2 linked regions of the Parabacteroides chongii genome follow. The protein of the gene in region 2 interacts with the protein of the main gene of each other region in a pairwise test. Links are inferred from orthologs where the notes say so. Each region holds a gene or a part of one and is shown on either strand. Other genes may lie near its edges. The genes, in order: mrdA and P3L47_RS19655.

Evidence for each region.
Region 1: the proteins of P3L47_RS19655 (region 2) and mrdA interact in binary tests that used the Escherichia coli proteins (3 or more experiments, as listed by UniProt). The link is inferred for Parabacteroides chongii from one-to-one orthologs.

The regions. Positions count from the first base shown.
Region 1 is NZ_CP120849.1:3,320,536-3,336,542, reverse strand. The notes cover bases 7,551-10,549. They hold mrdA (penicillin-binding protein 2), read right to left. Parts: upstream 9,994-10,549; coding sequence 8,107-9,993; downstream 7,551-8,106. Other genes in these bases: mreC (rod shape-determining protein MreC), read right to left, coding at 10,491-10,549; mreD (rod shape-determining protein MreD), read right to left, coding at 9,983-10,498; rodA (rod shape-determining protein RodA), read right to left, coding at 7,551-8,126. In the rest of the region: lon (endopeptidase La), read right to left, coding at 1-1,442; P3L47_RS12300 (tRNA1(Val) (adenine(37)-N6)-methyltransferase), read left to right, coding at 1,547-2,263; P3L47_RS12295 (diacylglycerol/lipid kinase family protein), read right to left, coding at 2,248-3,219; spt (serine palmitoyltransferase), read left to right, coding at 3,417-4,604; P3L47_RS12285 (PSP1 domain-containing protein), read left to right, coding at 4,774-6,219; gliding motility lipoprotein GldH, read left to right, coding at 6,155-6,670; more of rodA, read right to left, coding at 6,681-7,550; more of mreC, read right to left, coding at 10,550-11,345; P3L47_RS12255 (rod shape-determining protein), read right to left, coding at 11,439-12,458; purH (bifunctional phosphoribosylaminoimidazolecarboxamide formyltransferase/IMP cyclohydrolase), read right to left, coding at 12,478-14,001; P3L47_RS12245 (ABC-F family ATP-binding cassette domain-containing protein), read left to right, coding at 14,812-16,007. UniProt on the Escherichia coli protein: Catalyzes cross-linking of the peptidoglycan cell wall. Responsible for the determination of the rod shape of the cell. Is probably required for lateral peptidoglycan synthesis and maintenance of the correct diameter during lateral and centripetal growth.
Region 2 is NZ_CP120849.1:5,142,254-5,151,708, forward strand. What follows is about bases 1-2,981. They hold P3L47_RS19655 (transglycosylase domain-containing protein), read right to left. Parts: upstream 2,674-2,981; coding sequence 328-2,673; downstream 1-327. Other genes in these bases: glpK (glycerol kinase GlpK), read right to left, coding at 1-197; P3L47_RS19660 (YeiH family protein), read right to left, coding at 2,709-2,981. Also shown: more of P3L47_RS19660, read right to left, coding at 2,982-3,650; P3L47_RS19665 (O-acetylhomoserine aminocarboxypropyltransferase/cysteine synthase family protein), read right to left, coding at 3,779-5,065; P3L47_RS19670 (Lrp/AsnC family transcriptional regulator), read left to right, coding at 5,244-5,705; P3L47_RS19675 (LysR family transcriptional regulator), read right to left, coding at 5,708-6,592; P3L47_RS19680 (AsmA family protein), read left to right, coding at 6,680-9,455. UniProt on the Escherichia coli protein: Cell wall formation. Synthesis of cross-linked peptidoglycan from the lipid intermediates.

The sequences.
Region 1 (16,007 bases), 1.8 Mb from region 2 along the record:
ACTTCCAGTAAGGCAGAAGCAGGATCACCTTTGAAATCATTCGTTACTTTATCTATTTCATCCAGGATAAACACAGGATTCGAGCTTCCCGACTTTTGGATATTTTGAATAATACGGCCACTCATAGCCCCTATATACGTACGACGATGACCGCGTATCTCTGCTTCATCATGCAGACCGCCTAACGATATACGCACATATTTACGGTGCAACGCTTCAGCGACAGATTTACCCAGCGAAGTTTTACCCACTCCCGGAGGTCCGTACAAACAGATAATCGGCGACTTCATGTCTCCTTTCAGCTTCAATACCGCCAAATGCTCGATGATACGTTCCTTTACCTTTTCCAGTCCGTAATGATCACGGTCAAGAACCTTTTGGGCATGTACCAGGTTGAAGTTATCTTTACTGTATTCATTCCACGGCAAATTAACGATCGTCTGTACATATTGTGTCTGTATGGAGAAGTCAGGCGATTGCGGATGCAAACGTTCCAGCTTACGTACCTCTTTCTCAAATATCTCAGCAACAGAAGCCGGCCATTTTTTCTTTCTAGCCTTTTCCCGTAACTCTTTTATTTCCAGTTCATTTATATTTCCACCCAGTTCTTCCTGAATAGTCTTGATCTGCTGCTGCAGGAAATATTCCCGTTGCTGCTGGTTTATATCTTCATGTGTTTTCATTTGGATAGAAGCCTTCAGTTCTACCAGCTGATATTCACGATTCAGAATAAACAACAAACGATAAGCACGATCCTTCAGGTCGCCGATCAACAGAAGTTCCTGCTTTTCTGAAGCTCCGCTGGGGATGTTGCTACAGGAGAAGTTGACCAGATAAAGGACATTCTTATTATTCTTTATGGAGAAGATCAAATCACGCGGCGGCTCGCTCATCGAACCCAACATTTTAATTGTCAGATCTTTGATCGTTGAGATAAGCGCCTCAAACTCACGGTCGGTCTTATCCGGCATCCTATCTTCCAGCAAAGTTATTTTTCCTTTCAGATAGGGTTCTGTTTCTTCCAGAGCATCCAGGGAGAAACGTTTCTTTCCTTGCAGAATCACCGTTGTCGTACCATCCGGCATTTCAAGTACACGGACAATATCTGCGATTACACCGGTCGTATACAAATCATTATACTCCGGATCCTCCGTGTTCACTTCTTTCTGACAGACAACACCGATCAAAGATTTATTGTGAACAGCCTCTTTTATCAGACGCATAGATTTAGGCCTGCCGACAATGACCGGCATGGCTACTCCCGGAAAAAGTACCATATTCCTCAACGGAAGAATAGGAACCACATTCCCTACTTTATCTATACCATCTGTAAAATCCTCATCCACATCACATTCTGTAAGGATAGGCATTACAATCCCAATATTATCGTCCAAATCGTCATACGACTCATCGGTAAACCTCTTCATTCTTTCTTTCATCATATTACTTCCCTATCAATTGTACTTATTGATACAATAAACGTGCCAAAGTTACAGCTTTTCAGGTAATTCTAGCTACTTTTGCCCCTCACAATATAAAAATATGTATGGCAAATCCTTATTTTCAATTCAAAAAGTTCACGATATGGCATGATAAGTGTGCAATGAAAGTCGGAACAGACGCCGTTTTGCTCGGAGCATGGGGCAATCTCGCCGACTGTAAAAACATTTTGGATATAGGAACCGGTACAGGAATCATCGCTCTAATGCTCGCCCAGCGAAGTACGGGAGATATCGATGCGATCGACATAGACAACGATGCCTGTATCCAGGCGAAAGAGAATGTGAAGGCATCTCCATTCGCTGAAAGAATCAGGGTTATACATGCTGCCTGTTCGGAATTTGCCGGTTCGGTTACCCGTAAAAAATACGATCTGATCGTTTCCAATCCTCCCTATTTTATAAATTCCTTGAAATGTCCGGACAATAAACGTTCGGTTGCACGCCATACGGACAGCCTGCCTTTATCCGAACTGGTTGAAAATGCCTGTTCCCTGTTATCTTCTTCCGGACGTATAGCCCTGGTCCTGCCTTACGAACAATTGGAGGAAGTAGAATCGATTGCCTGGAAAAATTCTTTATTTGTTTCCAGACAGACAGACGTAATACCTGTCCCCGGAGCTCACCCCAAACGATTACTGATTGAGTTATCGGCAGTAGAAGCAGATACAACAAACCGGGATACACTGGTCATAGAAGAATCCAGACACCAGTACACCCCGGAATACATAGCATTAACCAAAGATTTTTATCTGAAAATGTAAGGTAGTTTCTTGTCGAAGAAACGCGTTACTTCACCAAACAAATTATGAACCTCCTCGGTAAAGGATATCACTTCAGGCGTTATCACATGTAAAGACTGCGGTATGACCGAAATATCGATCCGGCTATCTGCCATAACAGGCTCTCCATCTAGATGCATAACACCCGGACTCTGACGGATAATGGTTACCTGACGCGCTTTCATCGTCTTGATCTTACTGTTCCGATCGATCTGCTTTGTAAATAACTGGATTGCCAAAGGCGCTATATCCAACGGTGTAAAAGGCGACAATATAGTCAAATCCATCTGCCCGTCCTGTATATTGGCATGAGGGGCAATGAACGCATTGTTTCCATACTGGGAGGCGTTGGCACATGCTACCAAAAAAGCTTTCTCCTTAATGGTCTGGTTATCCACCAGCAACTCATATGGTTCCGGCTTGTAACTCAAATATTCCGCCACCGTATTTTTTATATAGGTAAGAGATCCGCGCCGTTTTTCCTCAGCGAACTTCTGGCTTACCGCCGCATCAAAACCTACCCCACAGGTACAAAAGAATACACGGTCGTTCGCCTTGCAGCAATCGATAGTGGAAACATGTCCTTTGATTATCAGCTCCAATGCCCGTTTAGCATCCATCGGTATATGGAGCTCACGGGCCAACCCGTTGCCGGACCCTTTCGGGACAATCCCCAAAACGGCATCCGAATGAACCATCGCACGGGCTATTTCATTCACCGTGCCGTCGCCACCTACAGCTATAATACAATTGGCTCCTTCGTCAATTGCCTTTCTCGTCAACTCACTGGCATGCCCCGCATATTCGGTGAAAGAAATCTCCAACGGACAATCGCCTTTCTCGCACATTTGCTCGATCATCTTAGGTATCTTTCTTTTCGAACCGACACCGGAAATAGGATTTATTATAGCCTGCACCTTTATTTTTTTTCCGCCCATCCTAACTGTTTATAAAGATTGAAGCGACAAAAATAATGCTTTTGTAAAACTTTTAAAGCATTAAGGCTACTATAAGTTATTTTTTTACTACTTTTGCGGCTGGATTTGCCGAAACATAGGTGAATATGTATACGACAAACCCTTAATTCTATAATGGAATTTTAATAAGCGAGAAAATCATTCTCTTCAATAATAATATGAAACTTTTACAAGAGAAACTAGCAAAGTACGATGCTCCTCAAAAAGCGATGGCTGCAGGAATTTACCCTTATTTCAGAATGATCGAAAGCGATCAGGATACTGAAGTAATGATCAGTGGTAAAAAAGTCTTGATGTTTGGCTCAAACGCTTATTTAGGATTGACTAATCATCCTAAAGTAAAAGAGGCTGCAATTGAAGCGATCAAAAAGTACGGTACGGGTTGTGCCGGTTCACGTTTCCTGAATGGTACGCTTGACATCCATATTGAATTGGAAAAACGTCTGGCTGAATTCGTAGGAAAAGAAGATGCGATCGTGTATTCAACAGGTTTCCAGGTGAACCTGGGAGTAGTTTCCTGTCTGACAGGACGTGAAGATTATATCTTGTGGGATGAACTGGACCACGCCTCCATCATTGAAGGCCATCGTCTGTCTTTCTCAACTAAACTGAAATACAAGCATAACGACATGGAATCGCTGGAAAAACAACTCCAGAAATGCGAACCTGACAAGGTGAAGCTGATCGTTATCGACGGGGTATTCAGTATGGAAGGAGATATAGCCAAACTTCCCGAAATCGTAGCACTGGCAAAGAAATACAATGCCAGCGTCATGGTTGACGAAGCACACGGCCTGGGAGTTCTAGGTGATCACGGACGCGGAACATGTAACCACTTCGGTGTTACCGACGACGTAGACCTCATTATGGGTACATTCAGTAAATCACTGGCTTCTATCGGTGGATTTATCGCTTCTGATAAAGACACGATCAACTACCTCCGTCACAATTCACGTTCTTACATCTTCAGTGCCAGCAACACGCCGGCAGCTACAGCAGCAGCAGGTGCCGCACTCGATATCATGTTGAGCGAACCGGAACGTATCGAACATCTGTGGGATCTGACTCACTATGCCCTGGACGGTTTCCGTAACATGGGTTGTGAAATCGGACATACCGCCACTCCGATCATTCCGTTATTCATCCGTGATAACGATCTGACATTCCTGATCGTTAAAGAATTGTTCGAAGCCGGAATCTTTGTAAATCCGGTAGTTTCTCCGGCCGTTGCTCCGGAAGACACGCTGATCCGTTTCTCACTGATGGCTACTCACACGAAAGAGCAGTTGGATTATGCACTTGAAGCAATTCACAAGGTATTTAAAAGTCACGGCTTAGTAGACTAAACTGTTACTATTTTTATAATAAAAGGCTCCCAAACGGTAGAAATATCAGCTTGGGGGCCTTTCACGTTTTCCCTATTCTTGTTTTTTCACTTTCCCTTGCTCATTCTCTGAGAATATTTGACTATTTTTGCGTAATTGTACAGACTATAAATACATATACAACTAGAAAATGGATTTCAAACTAAATAAAGGAAGTTGCTGCATGGGGAAAAAAGGATGCAGCAAAATACAAAATAATAAACTGAATACCTACGATTGGCTCTGCGATGTGCCCGATGCGGAAAATGCAACCGATTACGTAGAAGTGCAATTCAAAAACACCCGTAAAGGGTATTATCTGAATAGTTCAAAAATACCTCTTGAAAAAGGGGATATGGTTGCTGTCGAAGCCAGTCCCGGACATGATATAGGGACTGTCACCCTTACCGGAAAACTTGTTCTTCTTCAAATGAAAAAGAACAATGTACGTACAGGGGAAGGATATGAACCTAAGAAGGTATATCGCAAAGCGAAACCGACTGATATAGAGAAGTACGAAGAAGCAAAGGCGAAAGAACATGCCACTATGATCCGTTCACGACAGATCGCAGCAGACCTGGGACTGAACATGAAGATCGGCGACGTAGAATACCAGGGAGATGGCAACAAGGCTATTTTCTATTATATCGCCGACGAGCGTGTCGATTTCCGCCAACTGATCAAAGTCCTGGCAGAAGCATTCCGTGTACGTATCGAAATGAAACAGATCGGTGCCCGTCAGGAAGCCGGACGCATCGGTGGTATAGGTCCTTGCGGACGTGAATTGTGCTGTTCCAGTTGGATGACGAGCTTTGTTTCAGTGGCTACCGGTGCTGCCCGCTATCAGGATATATCCATGAACCCTCAGAAACTGGCCGGACAATGTGCCAAACTGAAATGTTGCATCAACTATGAAGTGGATGCTTACGTGGAAGCCCAAAAGCGTTTACCGTCCAGGGAAATCGTACTTGAAACAAAGGATAACAATTACTATCACTTCAAGACAGACATCTTCAAACGTGAGATAACTTATTCAACCGACAAATCTTTTGCCGCCAACCTGGTTACGATATCAGCAGATCGTGCTTTCGATGTGATCAATATGAATAAGAAAGGAAGCAAACCGGTTACTCTGGAAGCCGACACCAAACCGCAACCGCCTAAACGCGATGCACAGGATATTCTCGGTCAGGATAGCGTCACTCGTTTTGACTCTGTCAAGAAAAAGAAGAAAAAACGTCCATCAGGCAATGGAGGAAACGGAGGCAACGGCAATAATAGCGGAGGGAATCATCCGAACGCTTCTGCCAACGGAGAAAATAGAGAAAACGGTAACAACAAACCGGCAAATAACCGGCCTTCGGGTAACGACAAACAGCCCAGAAACGAAAAGGCTCCCAACAATAATAACAATAACAACTCCGGAGGTAATAAAGGAGGCGGTAATAATAACAACCGCAACAACAATAATAACAACCGGAATAACAGAAACAGACAAAAGCCTAAAGAGAATAATGACAAACAAGCGAATAATGACAAACCTCAGCATCAAGCTAAACCGGGAGGAAACAAACCGGAGAATAAGCCCGAAGCTTAAAGGAATCGTTGTCGTTCTCTTTGTATTCTTATGCTTCTCCTGCGATCAACAGGCCTTGTACGACCAGTACCAGGCCATTGATAACACAACGTGGGGGAAGGATAAGGAATATTATTTTTCTTTTCACGTAGACGACATCACCACTCCTTACAACCTGACTTTTGAGGTTCGCAACAACAATATGTATCCTTATCAGAATCTTTGGCTATTCTGCAACGAAGAACAGCCGATCGGTCCTTTGAAGAGGGATACGATAGAATGTGTTTTAGCGGATGAATTCGGAAAATGGTATGGACACGGTATCTCCTTATTTCAGTCCAGTTTTCCCATACGGACAAATTATAAATTCGAACATCCGGGGATGTATACGTTCAGCTTCCGCCAGGGTATGCGTGACAGTACATTAAGAGGTATACAGGAAATCGGCTTCCGGGTAGAAAAAGTGAACTGATCAACGAAGATCAACGCTCTCTCCGGGAAGCATCCAGCCGAAGGAAAATAAATAATAAGATTGTAAAACCTAATAAAGAAGAGCCTCCATAACTGAAGAAAGGCAACGGAATACCGATCACAGGAGTCAGCCCGGTAACCATTCCGACGTTGATAGCCAGGTGAAAGAAGAATATGGAGGCAACACTATATCCGTACACCCTGCCAAATGTTGTATTCTGCCGTTCTGCAAGCACGACTAATCGGATAATAAATGCCCCAAACAGGAGAAGGACAAGCGTAGAACCGACAAAACCATGTTCCTCGCCTACCGTACAAAAAATAAAATCGGTTTCCTGCTCCGGCACATATTTCAATTTGGTCTGTGTCCCGTTTAAAAAACCTTTCCCGGTCAACCCACCCGACCCGATAGCGATCTTCGACTGATTCACATTATAACCTGCTCCGCTGGGATCATCTTCCAATCCCAACGACACTTTGATACGAATTTGCTGGTGAGGCTCCAGTATTTCATCGAATACATAATCCACCGAATACATAAAAGCCATCGACCCTAAAGCAAAAGCCGCTATCATTCCATAATGCCACACCCAGTTACGAAGAGAAAGATATATCAGATAAACGATAGCCAGTCCGACTAATCCCACTGAAACCCAGGCAAAATTTACGGGGATAAAAAGAGAAGTTATATAAGCTACCAGATACACGAGAGCCGTCCCTCCCAGCATAATCTGTAAAGCCATCCTGTTCTTGCGAATTCTAGCCACAAGAAAAAAAGAAATAACCAATATCATTGAAGAGACAATCAATGTTCCCATATCCGTTGCACCTACTACAACATCCGAGAACTTCATGGTCGTCACAAAAAAAGCTACCGCACAAACACCTGCCAGCAGAATATATCCGGACATGCCCTCCCGATATAGCATCAGGAAAAAAGCAAAATAAACCAATGCCGAACCGGTTTCTTTTTGCAGAATGATACAAATCATCGGCAGGAAAATAAGCAGGAGTGTTATAGAAAAGTTCTTGACTGTGGTCAGTTGAAATCCATAAGAATTCATGAACTTCGCCACAGCCAGTGCCGTTGCAAACTTTGCAAACTCCGCCGGCTGTATACGGAAAGACCCCAGTTGCAACCATGAATGAGATCCTTTGATATTCGGAGCAAAAAAGATAGTAGCTATCAGCAAAAGGATAATAGCTGCATATATCAGATAACCGAAGACATCGAAGAAATCGCTTTCCAGCATCAGTATGACAAAAATAACCACCATAGAAATACCCACCCACATCAGCTGCGATCCGGGACGTCCGTTTATATCAAACAGGCTCATGCTGTCAAACTCAAAACTGGCACCACAAATAGTGAACCAACCGGCTACTATCATCAACATATAAAGTATAATGGTAAACCAGTCAATCGTCTTCCACATTTCAGTCTTTCTGTACCCCATAATCAGATAATAAATAAACACGGTCTTCAGTTACCACCGAATTTGTCATTTTTTCTTCCAAGGCTTTATCTTCCGGTGATATTTCACCCTTCAGATAATATTCCATCATTAACTTACCGATAGGAACTCCAAACGCCGCACCGAAACCTCCATTTTGAACATAGACGCAAATAGCCACTTTCGGGTTCTTATAAGGAGCAAAGCCGATAAAGGCAGAATGGTCCTTTCCATGAGGGTTTTCAGCTGTACCGGTTTTACCGCATACTTCAATACCGGGAATCGCTGCAGCCCAGCAAGTACCGCCCAGTACCGCATTGCGCATACCTTCCGCAACAACTTCATAATGTTTTGCATCCACAGTCGGATATCGTTTGTTTGTATAAAGAGTATCCAAAGGTGTATCCTGTATTTCTTTCACGACATGAGGGGTAATAAAATATCCCCGATTGGCAATTGTTGCCGCCAAATTACAAATTTGTAACGGCGTTGCTGCTATTTCTCCCTGACCGATTGCAATAGAGATGACTGTCGTAGAAGTCCAACGGTGATAATAATTATCATAAAACTTACTGTTCGGGACAAATCCTCTTCTTTCTCCAGGCAAATCGATTCCCAACTGATAGCCGTATCCCATAGATACCAGGTGATTCTTCCAAACCTCAAAACCTTTTTGTATGGTCGGATAACGACGGCGGCTATCCAGCATATCATGTAACCCCCAACAGAAATAAGAGTTACAGGAAGTTGCCAAAGCCGGGACCAGACTCAAAGGAGAAGGATGTCCGTGACAGGCCGGTTTCCGCTTTGGAGAATAAGTATATCCATGCGCACAGGTATACATCGTTTCAGGCGTTATCACCCCTTCCTGTAAAAAGATCAGCCCCTGTGTGGGTTTAAACGTCGAACCGGGAGGATAAAAACCGGTTATAGAACGATCGATAAGCGGAGTCTGGGGAGTCTCCTCCAGCATCTTATGATTCTTACCCCGCTGGCGTCCGACCAGCAAGCTCGGATCGTAATTAGGTGAAGAAACCATACAAAGCACTTCACCTGTTTCCGGTTCTATCATCACGATACTTCCAACCTTATTCCGCATCAGCTTCTCTCCGTAAGCCTGCAAATCAATATCTATTGCCAGTTTCAAACTCTTACCCGAAACCGGATGAATATCGCTGTTCCCGTCATCGTATTTTCCCTTTATACGACCATGCACATCCCGTAAAAGAATCTCCACTCCTTTTACACCACGCAACTCTTTCTCATATGAACGTTCAACTCCTGCACGACCGGCGTAATCTCCCTGTACATAATAATCGTCTTTTTCTATATCTTTCCGGTTTACTTCCCCTATATTACCCAACACATGTGCCGCATAGGGATATTCATATTGACGAATCGTACGGTTCTGAATATAAAAGCCGGGGAATTTATACAGTTTTTCCTGCAATACGCCACACTCCTGTGCTGAAAGATGATTCATAAACAATTGCGGGACATATGACGAATATCCCGGATTCAACCGGCGGTTCTTGATATTGGCGATCTGCTTTTCGAACTGCTCCTTGGTTATATTGAGGATATTACAGAAATCCAGCGTATCGAAAGGCTGAACCTCACGCATAATAAGCATCACATCATAAGCCGGTTGATTGTAGACTAACAGTTTATCATTACGGTCATAGATCATCCCACGGGAGGGGTTCAGGGTCTTTTTCAAAAACGCATTGCTGTCAGCCCATGCTTTATAATCGTTTTCCACCACCTGAAGGTAGAACAAACGAACAATAAAGATGAGAACCAACAGAACTACGGCACCTATTATTACATAACGCCTGTTCTCAAGTGTATACTTCGTATTAGTCTCCACTCTTCTGTGTCTCTATATTGAAAGCTTCTATCGTACAAATTAATAATGTAGTCGTTACCACACTCGCACCGATACGGATCGCAAGGAATAACGGATCGAATAAAGTCAGCGATTCGATCAGGAATAAAGTGACATGATGGATCACCACGAATGAGAAAACATATCGGAAGAAACCACCATAGCCAAAGGTCTTATAGGAAGGGTAGATCCCTTCGGGCAGGTCCTTTCCCATGAAAAAGCGAATCAAGGGTTCACGTATAACCCCAGCCAGTGTACATGCCGCAGCATGCATTCCCGGCGTATTTGAGAACATATCGATCACCAGCCCGATCAGAAAAGAAGACAAAACAACCACATCGCGCGACGTTCCTACCGGCATCTTTATGATGAAATAAAGATATAAAAACGGCGTTGCGACCCGCAGGAAATGTATATTGTTCAGGATCAACACCTGAATCAATACCAATACAACGAAATAAATCAACCCCCGTAATAAATTAATCATTTCTCCTCGCCTCTTGTTCTACTCTTCTCTGTTCTGCCTGATTATAATTCTTAATGATCCTGACGTTGTTTAACGACTGAAAATCTGTCGCCAGTTCCACCTCCAGTGAAAAGAAGTTATCGTCGTGCTGTTTCTCAAAGTCGGAAACCGTACCGACAACCAGTCCTGCCGGGAACACACTCGAATAACCGCTCGTCACGATCGTATCTCCTTTCTGAAACTCCACATGCCGTGGCAGTTCTTCCAGGTTGGCATAGCGGGTATTTCGTCCATTCCAACTCAACGAACCGAAATAACTACTTCCCAACACCTTGCAACTCAACCGTGATTTAGGATTAAGTAAAGGGATGATCACTGAGAACTGATCTGTCACAGTGGAAACAATGCCAACAACTCCCCTTTCGGAAACAACGCCCATATCCGGTGCGATACCGTCTTTACGTCCTTTATTCACAGTGATGTAATTCGAAAGATGGCTTACACTATTATTCACAACCTCCGCCAAGACAAAACTATACGGAAACTGTTCGGTCGAATCAGGAGCAAACCCGCTAAAAGTAAGTGTATCGGCGACCATCATATCTAGACGGTCCTGCAACTCCAGCAAATCCATTTCCAACTGCCCGTTCCTCTCCAGCAACTCCTTGTTTATTTCACGCAGGTCCAGATAGGATGTCACATAACCGGAAACAGATGAAATATGACCGGTCAATACGTTTGCCGAACTAAAGATGATATTCCGCTGGTATGCATTATTACGATAGATCAGCATCAACGAAACAATCTCAAGCAAAACAAACAGAAACCAATGCCTCTTTCTTACCAGGAAGTCCAGCAGTTTACGCATAAGCCATATAACAAGTTAACAGTTGACAAGTGACAGTTGACAGTTAGAATAAAAATTAAACTGTCACTTGTCAACTGTCAACTGTCAACTATTTTATCGGATAAGGAAATTAAATTTATCTATATTCTTCAATGCTACGCCCGTACCTTTTGCAACCGCATGCAACGGATCTTCTGCAATATGGAACGGGATATTGATCTTGTCCGTCAGACGCTTGTCAAGCCCGCGCATCAGAGCACCACCACCTGCCAAATAGATACCGTTGCGTACGATATCGGCATACAGTTCGGGAGGAGTCTGTTCGAGTGCGCTCAGGATAGCTGCTTCCATCTTGGAAATAGATTTTTCCAGACAGTGTGCTATTTCCTGATAAGAAACAGGAACTTCCATCGGAAGAGCCGTCATCTGATTCGGACCATGTACAATATAATCTTCAGGAGGATTATCCAGGAACGTCAATGCAGAACCGACATTGATCTTGATCAACTCGGCTGTACGTTCACCGACTTTCACATTATGCTGGCGACGCATATATTCCATTATATCAGCCGTCAGGTCATCCCCGGCGATACGGATCGATTTATTGGAAACGATACCACCCAACGAGATAACAGCGATCTCAGTCGTACCACCGCCTATATCCACGATCATGTTTCCTTCGGGCGCTTCCACATCGATACCGATACCGATCGCAGCTGCCATAGGTTCATAGATCATATAAACATCGCGTCCTCCGGCATGCTCGGCAGAGTCACGTACGGCACGTATCTCCACTTCAGTGCTTCCGGACGGGATACAAACCACGATCCGCAATGAAGGAGAAAACCAGCGATGTTTCGGATTTATCATTTTGATCATACCGCGTATCATTTGCTCGGCAGCAAAGAAGTCGGCAATCACACCATCGCGCAACGGACGGATCGTACGAATATTCTCGTGCGTCTTTCCGTGCATCTGGCGTGCCTTCTCTCCGACTGCCAGCACCTTGTCGGTACGCCGGTCGAGGGCAACTACCGATGGCTGATCTACCACGACCTTACCACCACTGATGATGATGGTATTCGCAGTACCCAGGTCCATCGCTATTTCTTGTGTAAAAGAAAATAATCCCATTTTTTAATAAGGTGTTTTTTTAGTGTTTGAAATGACGGACTCCCGTCTTAACCATAGCCAAGCCATGTTCATTACAATAATCAACAGACAGCTTGTCATTTACAGAACCACCCGGTTGGATAACGGCAGTAATACCTGCCTTATCAGCAATCTCAACACAGTCAGGAAACGGGAAAAATGCATCAGAAGCCATAACGGCACCTTTCAGATCAAATTTGAAAGAGTTTGCCTTTTCAATAGCTTGTTTCAAAGAATCTACGCGCGATGTCTGACCGATACCACTGGCACAAAGCTGTTTGTTCTTTACCAATGTGATAGCGTTCGATTTGCTGTGTTTCACCAGTTTATTAGCGAACAACAGGTCTGCCGTTTCCTGTGCGGAAGGCTTTTTGTCAGTCATCGGTTCCAGATCTGCAGCAGTCTGGATGCTCAGGTCTTTTTCCTGCATCAATGCACCATTCAATAGTGAGCGGAATTGCATCGGACATGTCTTTGCTTCCTTACGGATCAGAATGATGCGGTTTTTCTTCTGCATCAGCACTTCCAAAGCGTCTTTTGTATATTCCGGGGCGATGATCACTTCGAAGAAGATCTTGTTGATCTCTTCTGCTACTTCTTTATCGATCACGCTGTTGGTAATCAGGATACCGCCGAAAGCAGAAACCGGGTCACCGGCCAATGCATCTTTCCATGCTTCGAGCACAGTCGGACGGGATGCGATACCACATGCGTTATTATGTTTCAGGATAGCGAATGTCAGTTCGTCGAACTCGTCGATCAGGCTGACAGCAGCATCGATATCCAGCAAGTTGTTGTAAGAAATTTCCTTACCATGGATCTGATCGAACATATCGTTGAACTTACCATAGTATTTGGCAGCCTGGTGCGGGTTTTCACCGTAACGCAGGTGCATTGGCTGATCTACAGCAACACGCAGGTGAGAGCCTTCGCGTCCGTCAAAATAATTGAAAATAGCAGAATCATAGCCAGAAGAAACAGCAAAAGCTTCTTTGGCAAACCATTTACGGTCTTCCAGGGAAGTTTCTGCCCCTTTTTCATTCAGCACTTGCATCAAAGGCTGATACTGTGCTTTAGATGCTACGATCACTACATCTTTGAAGTTCTTTGCAGCGGCACGGATCAATGAGATACCGCCTATATCTATCTTTTCGATGATTGCCTGTTCTTCAGCTCCGGAAGCAACTGTTTCCTCAAACGGATACAGGTCTACAATCACGAGGTCAATTTCTGGAATTTCGTATTGAGCGATCTGTTCTCTGTCGCCTTCATTTTCTCTACGATTAAGAATGCCGCCAAAAACTTTCGGGTGAAGTGTTTTAACACGTCCTCCCAAGATAGAAGGATAACCAGTCAGGTCTTCTACCGCATCGCAAGGGATGCCTAATGATTCGATAAACGTCTGAGTTCCACCAGTTGACACAAAAGTCACACCTTCATTGTGGAGTTTTTTTAAGATTTCATCCAGTCCCTCTTTATGAAACACGGAGACCAATGCACGCTTAATACGTTTTGTTGCAGCCATCTTTGTTAGGTTTATTTTAATGTTTTAGAGCACAAAAGTAGATAATTATTTTCAATATGTATATGAATGTTGAGAATTAATTTCCCGAGGCAATTCATTAATAAAACTTAGAATCTGTTGAAAACTGTAGGGGCAAATCCCGAAAAAACAGAAAAAACAACGAAAAAGACAAAAAGGAAAGACTCAACAATGCCATTATCCAGAAAGATGTGAAGCAATAATAGAGATAATTGACATACAATATTAACGGAACGCAGATAAGCCTTCACCCGTCACCGCTTACATCTATCTATGTATCTGCATTTTCCGGTGACACGTCTTTATAAAGGCTAAAAATCACAAATCAAAAGTAGGGTCTTTTGAAATGTTAAGACAAGACTTTTAAAATCAAAAGAAGGGACTTTTATCTTCAAAAGAGCTATCTTTTTTTCGGAAATACTTACGTATTCTCTTCAATGGGCGGGCACTTATTCAAAATGAGTAGGCACCCGTTCGTATTGGCTGCGGCACCCACTGAAAATAGCTCCGGCATCCATTGGAAGTAGCTCCGGCAGTCACAGATATTGGCTCCGGCGGCTATTTTGTCAGTGAAACGTCACCATTCACCGTATCTAACTGCTTAACAGGCTAATACAACACGAGTGACAGGTGAAGGGTATGGGCGAAATAAATTCCGCCAACGGGTTATCTTTTATAAAAATACACGATATTTTGATGCGGTTACTCCGATTAAAACGATTCGGGCTGGCACAGAACGTCTGTTTTTAGTATCTTTGCACACTCATTCGAAATTTAATAGATACTCAAAATATGATAACAGTAAACAATCTGGACGTACAGTTCGGCAAACGTATCCTTTTTCAGGATGTAAACATGAAGTTTACGCCGGGTAACTGCTACGGTATTATCGGTGCCAACGGTGCCGGAAAATCAACATTTCTTCGCGTGATCAGCAAACAGCTCGACCCGACGCGCGGTTCGGTGAGCCTGGGTCCGGGAGAACGTCTTTCGGTATTGAGCCAGGACCACTTTGCTTTCGACGAATATACGGTGATGGATACCGTTTTGATGGGACATACCACCCTGTGGGAGGTGATGAGCGAAAAGAATGCGCTTTACGAAAAACCGGATTTCAGCGATGCCGACGGTATCCGCGTATCGGAACTGGAAGAGAAGTTCGCCGAAATGGAAGGATGGAACGCCGAAAGCGATGCAGCCAGCCTACTCAGCGGTCTGGGTATCAGCGAAGAATATCATTACAGCATGATGAAAGACCTGAGTGGTAAGCAGAAGGTGCGTATCTTGCTTGCACGCGCTCTGTTTGGTCAGCCGGACAACCTGTTGCTGGATGAGCCGACCAACGACCTCGACCTTGAAACGGTTGGCTGGTTGGAGAACTATCTGTCTAACTCGGAACATACCATCTTGGTTGTGAGCCACGACCGCCACTTCCTCGACTCTGTTTGTACACATACGGTAGATATCGACTTCGGTAAGCTACAGATGTTTGCCGGCAACTATAGCTTCTGGTACGAATCAAGCCAGTTGGCACTTCGCCAGCAGCAGAACCAAAACAAGAAGGCGGAAGAAAAGAAGAAGGAGCTGGAAGAATTTATTCGCCGTTTCAGTGCCAACGTGGCTAAGTCTAAGCAGACTACCAGCCGTAAGAAGATGTTGGAGAAACTGAATATAGAAGAGATCAAGCCGTCTTCACGCCGCTATCCAGGCATCATCTTCACGCCGAATCGTGAGCCGGGCAATCAGATTCTGGAAGTAAAAGGACTGACGAAGAGCATTGAAGGCAAAGTATTGTTTAAGGATTTGAACTTCAACGTTGAGAAGGAAGACAAAGTGGTATTCATCAGCCGCGACCCGCGTGCCATGACTGCCCTGTTCCAAATTATCAACGGCGAGGAGAAGGCCGACGAAGGTACTTATCAGTGGGGGCAGACCATTACGACAAGCTATCTGCCGTTGGATAACGCCAAATATTTCGCTTCCGATTA
Region 2 (9,455 bases):
ATCGCTTCCTTGATCGCGAGCGATTGCGTATACCAAATCTCGTTCGGGTCATGTTCTACCCAACCCGGCTTGGGGAAATATTGTTGGAATGTTTTCTGCGAGAGAGTGATGACCTGTCCCTGACGATTAAACAGGATGGCACGGGATGTTGTTGTTCCCTGATCGATAGCCAATACATATTTATGTCTGAAATTCATGTTATATCACTTTATAATCAGTAAACCACTTTCCTTAGGAATAAGTTCAGTTTATCCTAAAAAAGGAACTCCCGCAAATCTAATAAATAATTTAGATTTGCGGGAGTTGTATTTCAACTAATCCAGTCTACTATTCAAACATTTTATCGATACCTCCTGCATCTGCCGGGATACTCTTTCGTTCTTCTTCCGTTATCGTTTTACAAGGATCGGCATATTGTTCAGGAACATCGAAGTCTTCCTCTTCCGAATAACCGAGCGTCTTGTCGGCATACACCTTCTGCATAAATAAGCCGTAGATAGGCAATGCCATACTTGCCCCCTGCCCTTCCTGAAGACGGTCGAAATGAATAGAACGGTCTTCTCCTCCGACCCAACAACCGGACACCAAACTAGGCGTGAATCCCATAAACCAACCATCGGAGTTATTCTGTGTCGTACCAGTCTTACCACCCATCGGTGCTTTTATACCATAACGGAAACGAACACGTCCTCCGGTTCCACCATCAATCACGCTCCTCAACATATATAACATCTTATAGGAAGCATCTTCCGGCAACACCTCACTCATTTGTTGATTGAAACTAGCTATCGTATTCCCATACTGGTCTTCGATACGGGTTACATACATAGGCTCGACGCGAATACCTTTATTGGCAAAGGTCGTATAAGCTCCTACCATTTCACCTACCGATACATCCGGTGTTCCCAAAGAGACAGAAATAACAGGATCGATATTCCCTTTTATTCCAAAAGAATGCAACAGACGAACAAACGTATAAGGAGAAAGCTGCTTCATCAAATAAGCAGTCACCCAGTTCGAAGAGTTCTGCAATCCCCACTGCAACGTAACCATTTCACCGACCCTCTTGGCTCCGGCATTCTTTGGAGCCCAAAGTATCCCGTTTTCATCCGTCAACTTCTGTTCGACATGCAACATTTCATCGCACGGACTAAAGCCTTCAATCATCGCCAACGAGTACAGGAACGGCTTAATAGTAGAACCCACCTGCCTGCGGCCGCCATTGATCATATCATACTGGAAATCATTATAATCTATCCCGCCCACATATGCCTTCACATATCCGGTACGCGGGTCCATCGACATAAACGCCGTACGCAGGAAGCTCTTATGGTAACGGATAGAATCCCATGGAGACATAATCGTATCAACCGGACCGTTCCAGCTGAACACGCTCATTTCTACCGGCTTCTGGAACTCCTTACGCATATCGGCTTCGCTCATACCTTCCTTCTTCATCGCACGGTAACGGTCTGTCTGATGCATAGCGCGCATCAACATCGTATCCACCTGTCCGGCTCTCACATCACGGGAAAACGGAGCATAACTACGTCCTTTCTTTTCTTTGAAGAAAGCAGGTTGCAAAGTTCCGCCTATATGTTCACGAACAGCTTCTTCGGCATATTGCTGCATACGCGAATCAATAGTCGTATAAATTTTAAGACCGTCTGTATATACATTATAATATTGTCCATCCGCTTTCTTATTCTTATTACACCAACCGTATAACGGGTTCGTCTCCCATGCCAACGAGTCTTCCGAGAATTTCTGACCTTGCCAGGAGGCATAGCGCTTACGCTCCGGTTTCTTCGCCGTCAGGACAAGACGAAGATATTCACGGAAATAAGGAGCTGGTCCGTCTTTGTGGTCCATACGGCTGAAACGGACAGTCAGAGGTAATGCTTTCAGAGAATCACATTCCGCCCGGCTGATATACCCCGCCTTTTCCATCTGATCCAGAACGGTGTTACGGCGTCCGCGGGTACGTTCATTCTGACGAACAGGATTGAAATAAGAAGGATTCTTACACATTCCCACCAGTGTCGCCGCTTCTTCTATCTTTAAATTCTTAGGGGTTGTTCCGAAATAGACACGTGCAGCCGATTGAATACCGACTGCATTATACAGGAAGTCAAATTTGTTCAAATACATGCTGATAATCTCTTCCTTTGTATAATAACGTTCCAATTGAACGGCAATCACCCATTCGATCGGCTTTTGGAACAGGCGTTCCATAAAGTTATCGGCACTAGGTGAGAAAAGCTGTTTTGCCAGCTGCTGGGTAATGGTACTACCACCGCCACCACTCTTCTGCATCAGGATACCGCGTTTCACAACAGCGCGGAACAATCCCTGCGCATCGATACCGCTATGTTGTGCATAACGAATATCTTCGGTAGCTATCAAGGCTTTCACCAGGTCGGGAGAAAGATCCTTATAATTTGTCATGATACGGTTATCCTGACTATGGGCATAACTTCCCAATGTCTTTCCGTCAGATGAAATGATCTGGGAAGCATATTTATCGATAGGATTTTCGAGCTGTTCCACCGGCGGCATATACCCGATAGAGCCATTCGCTATTGCGGTAAAAATCAGAAATACAGTCCCTACTGCTGCCGCAAACAGTACCCAGAATGTAATTATAATACCTTTTGTTATTTTTGAAGCCATCTTCTTATTCGCTTAGAAATCGCAAAGATAAGAAATTAAACCAATAATATAACTCCCAGGCTAATTAAACCGATGAAAACCCAAAGCACTACCCCTTGTACCATCGGACGGACACCGACCTGTTTGATTACTTTTCTTGATAATCCGGCTCCGATAAGGAAGAGAGTGACAGTCAATCCCTTTTTAGCCAACCAAACCAACGAACCTGTCACTGTTTCGGGGATCGTTAAAAAGGTGTTGGCAACCATTGCCAAAATGAAAAAGAAGATAAACCAGGGGATAGCAATCTTACCACCTTTTTGCTTGAAGAGGAACATGGTCACGATCGTAATCGGAATAATCCACAAAGCACGCGTCAACTTAACCATCGTAGCGATTTCAAGCGCTTCCTCGCCATAAGCGGCACCGGCACCGACCACCGAACTGGTGTCGTGGATAGCAATAGCCGCCCACATGCCGAATTGCTCCTGTGTCATATTGAGTAAATGACCGATAGGGGGAAAGATAAACAGCGCAATTGCATTCAGGATAAAGATCGTACCCAGTGCCATCGACATTTCATTATCGTTAGCTTTCACTACCGGCCCTACGGCTGCAATGGCGCTACCGCCGCAAATAGCTGTCCCGGCAGAGATCAGATAAGCGGTTTTCCGATCCATCATCAGGCGTTTGCCCAGATATATACCCAACACCAGTACAGCCGCCACCGACACAATGGTGAAAAGCATGCCTTCCTTCCCTGTCTTCAGCGACTCATGCAGATTCATACCGAACCCGAGCCCAACGACCGAAAACTGTAGCAGATATTTGGATGTCTTCTTACTAAACTTAGGAAAAGGCTGCCCGGCTGTCATCCCGAGTGTAAGCCCTAGAAACAGGGCTATTGCGGGCGATATAAAAGGCATCAGGCATAAAATAAAAAGAAGAATGAAAAGAGGTTTGTTATACTTCGCAAGCACTTGTTCAATTGTGTCCATTACTATAATATCTTAGTTATCCTTATATTTTTGACGGCGCAAAAGTAAATTAAAAAAAGATATCATACCAATCACATTATGGAATAGATGATAACTTGAAGTTATAACCCTCCTTTCATTCTGATTGTTCAGATTCTGGCAAGCGCCTCTTCCAAATCAGCCAGCAAATCCTCAATATGTTCCGTCCCGATCGACAAACGAACTGTTCCCGGATAAATTTCCTGGTCTACCAGTTCTTCGGCACTCAATTGAGAATGGGTCGTACTTGCCGGATGAATAACAAGAGATTTGACATCGGCAACATTTGCCAACAAAGAGAAAATCTCCAAACTGTCGATGAAGCGGTGTGCTTCCTCCTGACCGCCTTTCAGCTCGAAAGTAAAAATGGAACCGCCGCCTTTGGGGAAATAACGTTTATATAAAGCATGGTCGGGATGGTCCGGCAGTGACGGGTGGTTTACCTTTTTCACTTTCGGATGATCTTTCAGAAAATCCACGACTTTCAAGGCATTTTCCACATGGCGTTCCACACGCAAAGAAAGTGTCTCCAGCCCCTGTAATAAAATGAATGCATTGAAAGGACTGATGCAGGCTCCGGTATCACGCAAGAGGATAGCACGAATACGGGTAACATACGCTGCCGGACCGGCTGCATCGACAAAACGTACGCCATGATAACTCGGATCGGGCTCTGTCAATTGCGGAAACTTACCGGAAGCGACCCAGTCGAACTTACCGGAATCGACAATCACACCACCCAGCGATGTGCCATGCCCGCCTATAAACTTGGTCGCAGAATGTACTACAATATCAGCCCCGTACTCGATCGGACGGATCAGATAAGGAGTTCCGAACGTATTGTCGACGATCAAGGGTATCTTGTGGCGATGGGCAATATCAGCGACTACCTCTATATCTATAATATTGGAATTAGGATTTCCCAGGGTTTCAATAAAGACAGCCTTTGTATTCGGTTGAATGGCTTTCTCGAAATTCGACAGGTCAGCCGGATCGACAAAGGTGGCGGTTATCCCATAAGCGGGCAATGTATGCGCCAGCAGATTATAACTACCGCCATAAATGGTTTTAGCAGCAACGATATGGTCACCGGCACGGGCAATATTCTCAAATGCATAGGTAATAGCAGCAGCACCGGAGGCTACAGCCAGCCCTGCTACACCGCCTTCCAGGACAGCTACCCGTTGTTCAAAAACACCTTGAGTCGAATTAGTCAAGCGTCCGTATATGTTACCCGGATCCTGCAGACCGAAACGGGCTGCGGCATGTGCCGAGTTATGAAACACATAAGATGTTGTCTGATAAATAGGAACTGCACGTGAATCTGTTGCCGGATCTGCCTGTTCCTGTCCCACATGAAGCTGTAAAGTCTCAAAATGCAATTCTCTTTTTGCCATGATCGTATTCTTTTTAGTTTAACTGATTATCGAATTATTCACCAGCAAAAGTACAATACATGGAAATATCAAACAAGAAATATTGATAATACAGAAAATAACCCTATTTTTGCATCAGTACACAGAATAAACAAACCGGATAATAGTTAAAATAGCCCCAATAAAAGAATTTTATTCTATGGAGACTCTTGATAAAAAGGATTTGCAGATACTTCGTACGCTGCAGGAGAATGCACGATTAACGACGAAAGAGCTTGCCGCCCGGGTAAACCTTTCGTCCACACCTGTTTTCGAACGTCTCAGACGTTTGGAGAACGGGGGATATATAAAGAAGTATATCGCCGTATTGGATGCGGAAAAGCTGAACCTGGGCTTTGTCGTCTTTTGCCGCGTCAAACTCAGTAAGCTCAATAAAGAGATAGCGACTGATTTCACACGGATCATACAGGAGATACCTGAAGTAACCGAATGTTATAATATATCAGGCAGTTACGATTACCTGCTAAAGATACATGCCCCCAATATGAAGCATTATCAAGAATTTATCCTGAATGTCCTGGGAACGATCGACAGCCTGGGATCACTGGAAAGTACTTTTGTGATGGATGAAGTAAAACACGATTACGGTATCCATATCTGACCTTATTTATAGGCTTGCATATACCGGATAAAACTCTCCTCCAGTCCGCCGCTCTGCCCTTGCAACTGCACAAAGGAGAACATACGTTCGGCTGAAAAGTCCGTGATATCAATCACTTTCAATGAACCCGACATCAGTTCGCGGGTAACGGCACGCACCGATACGATCGCAAGGACATCCGAATTTTCAAGAAACAACTTGATACTTTCGGTACTTCCCAATTGCATCAGAACATTTAATTGAGACAATTTGATCTGATGCTCGGCAAGCGTAGATTCCAGGACAGATAATGTTCCCGAGCCATTTTCACGGAGCACCAGCGGCAGAGTGCAAAGCTGCTCCAGCGACAGTTCTTCAAAATGAGCGAGCTTGCTGCCGGTATGCGTAATCACCACCAACTCATCTTTCATAAAAGGCGTATAGTGGAGGGAGCTCTGGCGAATCTTCCCTTCCACCAGCCCCAAAGTGATCTTTCCTTCACACAAAGCCTTTTCGATATCATGGCTGTTACCGTTCAGCAAAGAAGCGCGTATATCGGGAAACTTCCTGATAAAAGAAGATAATATAGGAGGCAAAACATATTGGGCAATCGTGGTACTCGCCCCCAGGCGCAGGTCGCCGCAGATATTATCGGTCAGCAGATTCATCTCGAAATCCAGTTGCCGGTAAGCGGCAAGCAACGTATTAGTATGCGACAAAAGCAATTCCCCTGCCCGTGTCAGCACGATACGGCTACCGGTACGGTCGAACAACGGCATCTTATACTGCATCTCCAGTTCATGAATATGTTTGCTTATAGCGGGCTGGCTTATATACAACTCTTTGGAAGCTTTCGTAAAGCTCAGGTTAGTCGCTACGCTGTAAAATACCTTCAGGCGAAAATCCATATTCCTATATTCTTTTAAATAAACTTATCTGGTACAAAGATATGGGTTTATTTACATACTTTTGTATGACCAATACATGAAGACAATATGAAGATCAATAAAAAAGTAGTTACAACTATTATCGTTATTGCTGTTACCCTGTTCTTTATCCTGCCGGGTATCGGCTTCAGTATTCTGAACTGGGGTGTTCTCCCTCCGGAGAAACTGACTCCGCTTGTCATCGAACAGACCAATAAATTCCTTGATGCCCACCTGGATTGCGAACGGATCGAGCTTACTTATTTCGAAACATACCCGCATCTAGGTATCCGGCTTACGAATGGTCACCTGATCTCGCATGCAGCAGAAGACTCTACTGCACACGAAGAAGAACTGGCCATCCCATCCGACTCGTTGCTTGCTTTCAAAACAGCCGTTATCTCCCTCCGGCCAACCGACTTTCTTTTCGGCGGCAAGATAACCATCGGCGAGTTCAGCCTCGAAGAACCCCGCTTCTACGGTTACGTCAATAAAAAAGGGGCTGCCAACTGGGATATTTATTCCAGTGAACCCGATTCTGCCGAGACCGACAAAAAGCCTTTGCCACCTATCGACCTGCAAAAAGTCCGTATCTCAAATGGCCGTTTCACTTACGACGACCGTGAAGCAGACTTATTTGCCGAGATCAACGGTTTCTTCCTTAACATGGACGGCTCGCTGACCGACGGGAAGAACAAGCTGGACATTGAAACCGGCTCTACCTCTATTCTTTTCAGTAGTCCGACCTATACATTAGAAAATAAACTGGCGCTGAAACTAAAAAGCCAACTCCTGTTATCCGACAACTTCAATACAATCACATTGAACGATGCCGAATTGCTGGTAAACAACCTGCCTTTTACAGCCAACGGTTCTGTCAGCAGCCTGCCGCCGCTGAAACAGACCAAAATAGACATGGAAGTCGGGCTTAAAGTATCCGATATGAACGATCTGCTGAAATTCATACCCGATGCCTACTTCCAACACAGAGAAAAAATAGAAGCTAAAGGTGCAGTCATCGTGGAAGGTAACATACATGGTTACCTGGGCGACAGCATTGTCCCCTCGGTTAACCTATGCTGTAAAATAGAGAATGGCTCTTACCACGTCAAAGGTCTCAAACAAGGGATCGACACCCTACAGATGGATATGGACCTCCATCTGAACGGCATGTATCCCGACTCTTCTTTCGTCTCGTTGGAACAACTGACATTAAAAGGTCTGACAACTTCCCTGGATATGAGCGGAAAAGTCACCAACCTGCTGACTTCTCCCAATATAGATACAAATATTAAAGGAAAGATAGATTTCACACGGCTGGCAAAAGAATTCCTGAACCCGGACACCCTATTCCTCCAGGGAGTAATGGATGCCGACCTTTCTGCCTCGTTCAATGTGGATGACCTGCTGAACAGCCAGTACGGAAAAGTACATGCGTCAGGCCGTTTGAATATCGATACATTGAAAGCCTACAGTAAACCGTTGGGAATGGATGTCTTTATTACCAATGCAGCTTTCTCGGTCGATTCAACCCAGTTAAGTAGTTCTTACCTGGAAAATAAGGACCTGTTAAGCATAACACTGTCCGTCGACAGCCTGAACGTCAAATATCAGGACGACATCAGTACCAACATCAGCCGATTGGCTATACAGGCAAAAACATCACCGGTAATCGATACGACAGCCGTTATCCCAATGACAGCACAGTTGAAATTCGATTATCTGCGCACCCGTCTTCCTGACTCCGTATGGCTGGTGGCCGGACAGACTGTTATGAAAGGCGGCATCAAATCATCCGCATCCAACAAACTCATACCGACTGCCGGAGCTACCATCTCTGTCGATACCCTGCGTTATTTCATTCTGCCGATGCGTACCGGAATGATCCTCTCCGGAAATACATTTAATATAGAAGCTCTTCCCTACCGGGATGCCATACGTCAACGCAGGCTGGCCCGGACCGATACGACTACGCAAACAGCTGCAAGAGTAACACGTACACGCCGTCCAAGAATACCTGGTCAGGTACAGGCAGACACAACCGATGTGACAACGCAGTTATTACGTCGCTGGGAAGTACGCGGCAGTCTTTCGTTCAACAAAATGCGCGGATTCAGCCGCCTGCTGCCTCTACCGATGAGAATAGATCAGACAACCATGAAGTTCAACACCAACGACATTACACTCACCGATGCACACCTGCATCTGGGAAAAAGCGATTTCATGCTGAACGGAGAAATAAAACGTATCCGCCAAGCCATGTTGCGAGGAGGAAAATTACAGGGCAACTTCTCCCTGACATCCGACTATATCGACTGTAACCAGCTAATGAAAGCGATGAACTCAGGCATGCAATATTCGGAACAACATGCCGCAACAGCCGACCAGTCAGCTATCGACGAAGAAAATCTCGTCACAATGGATACCCATACATTGCAGGATTCCATGGCTACAGCCACATTAGACACGACAGACCGGGTATTCGTTATCCCTGCTTATTTGGATATGACGCTTCATACAGATGCGAAAAAGATCGATTTCAAAGATGTCGAACTGAGCAATGTCCTTGGTGAAGTGATCATCCGCGATCAGAGCATCAACCTCAGCAACCTCAAGATGGATTCGAATATCGGTCGTGGAAATATGACAATGTTCTACACGGCTAAGGATGAAAGCGGTGCTTCTGCAGGTTTCGATCTCGATCTGGAAAATGTCATGGTCGAGAAATTAATCGGATTATACCCCGCCATCGATACCCTGGTTCCTATGTTACGTTCTTTCGAAGGCGTAGTAGACTGCCAGATCACAGCCACCTGCAAAATGGACTCAGTAATGTCACTCGATC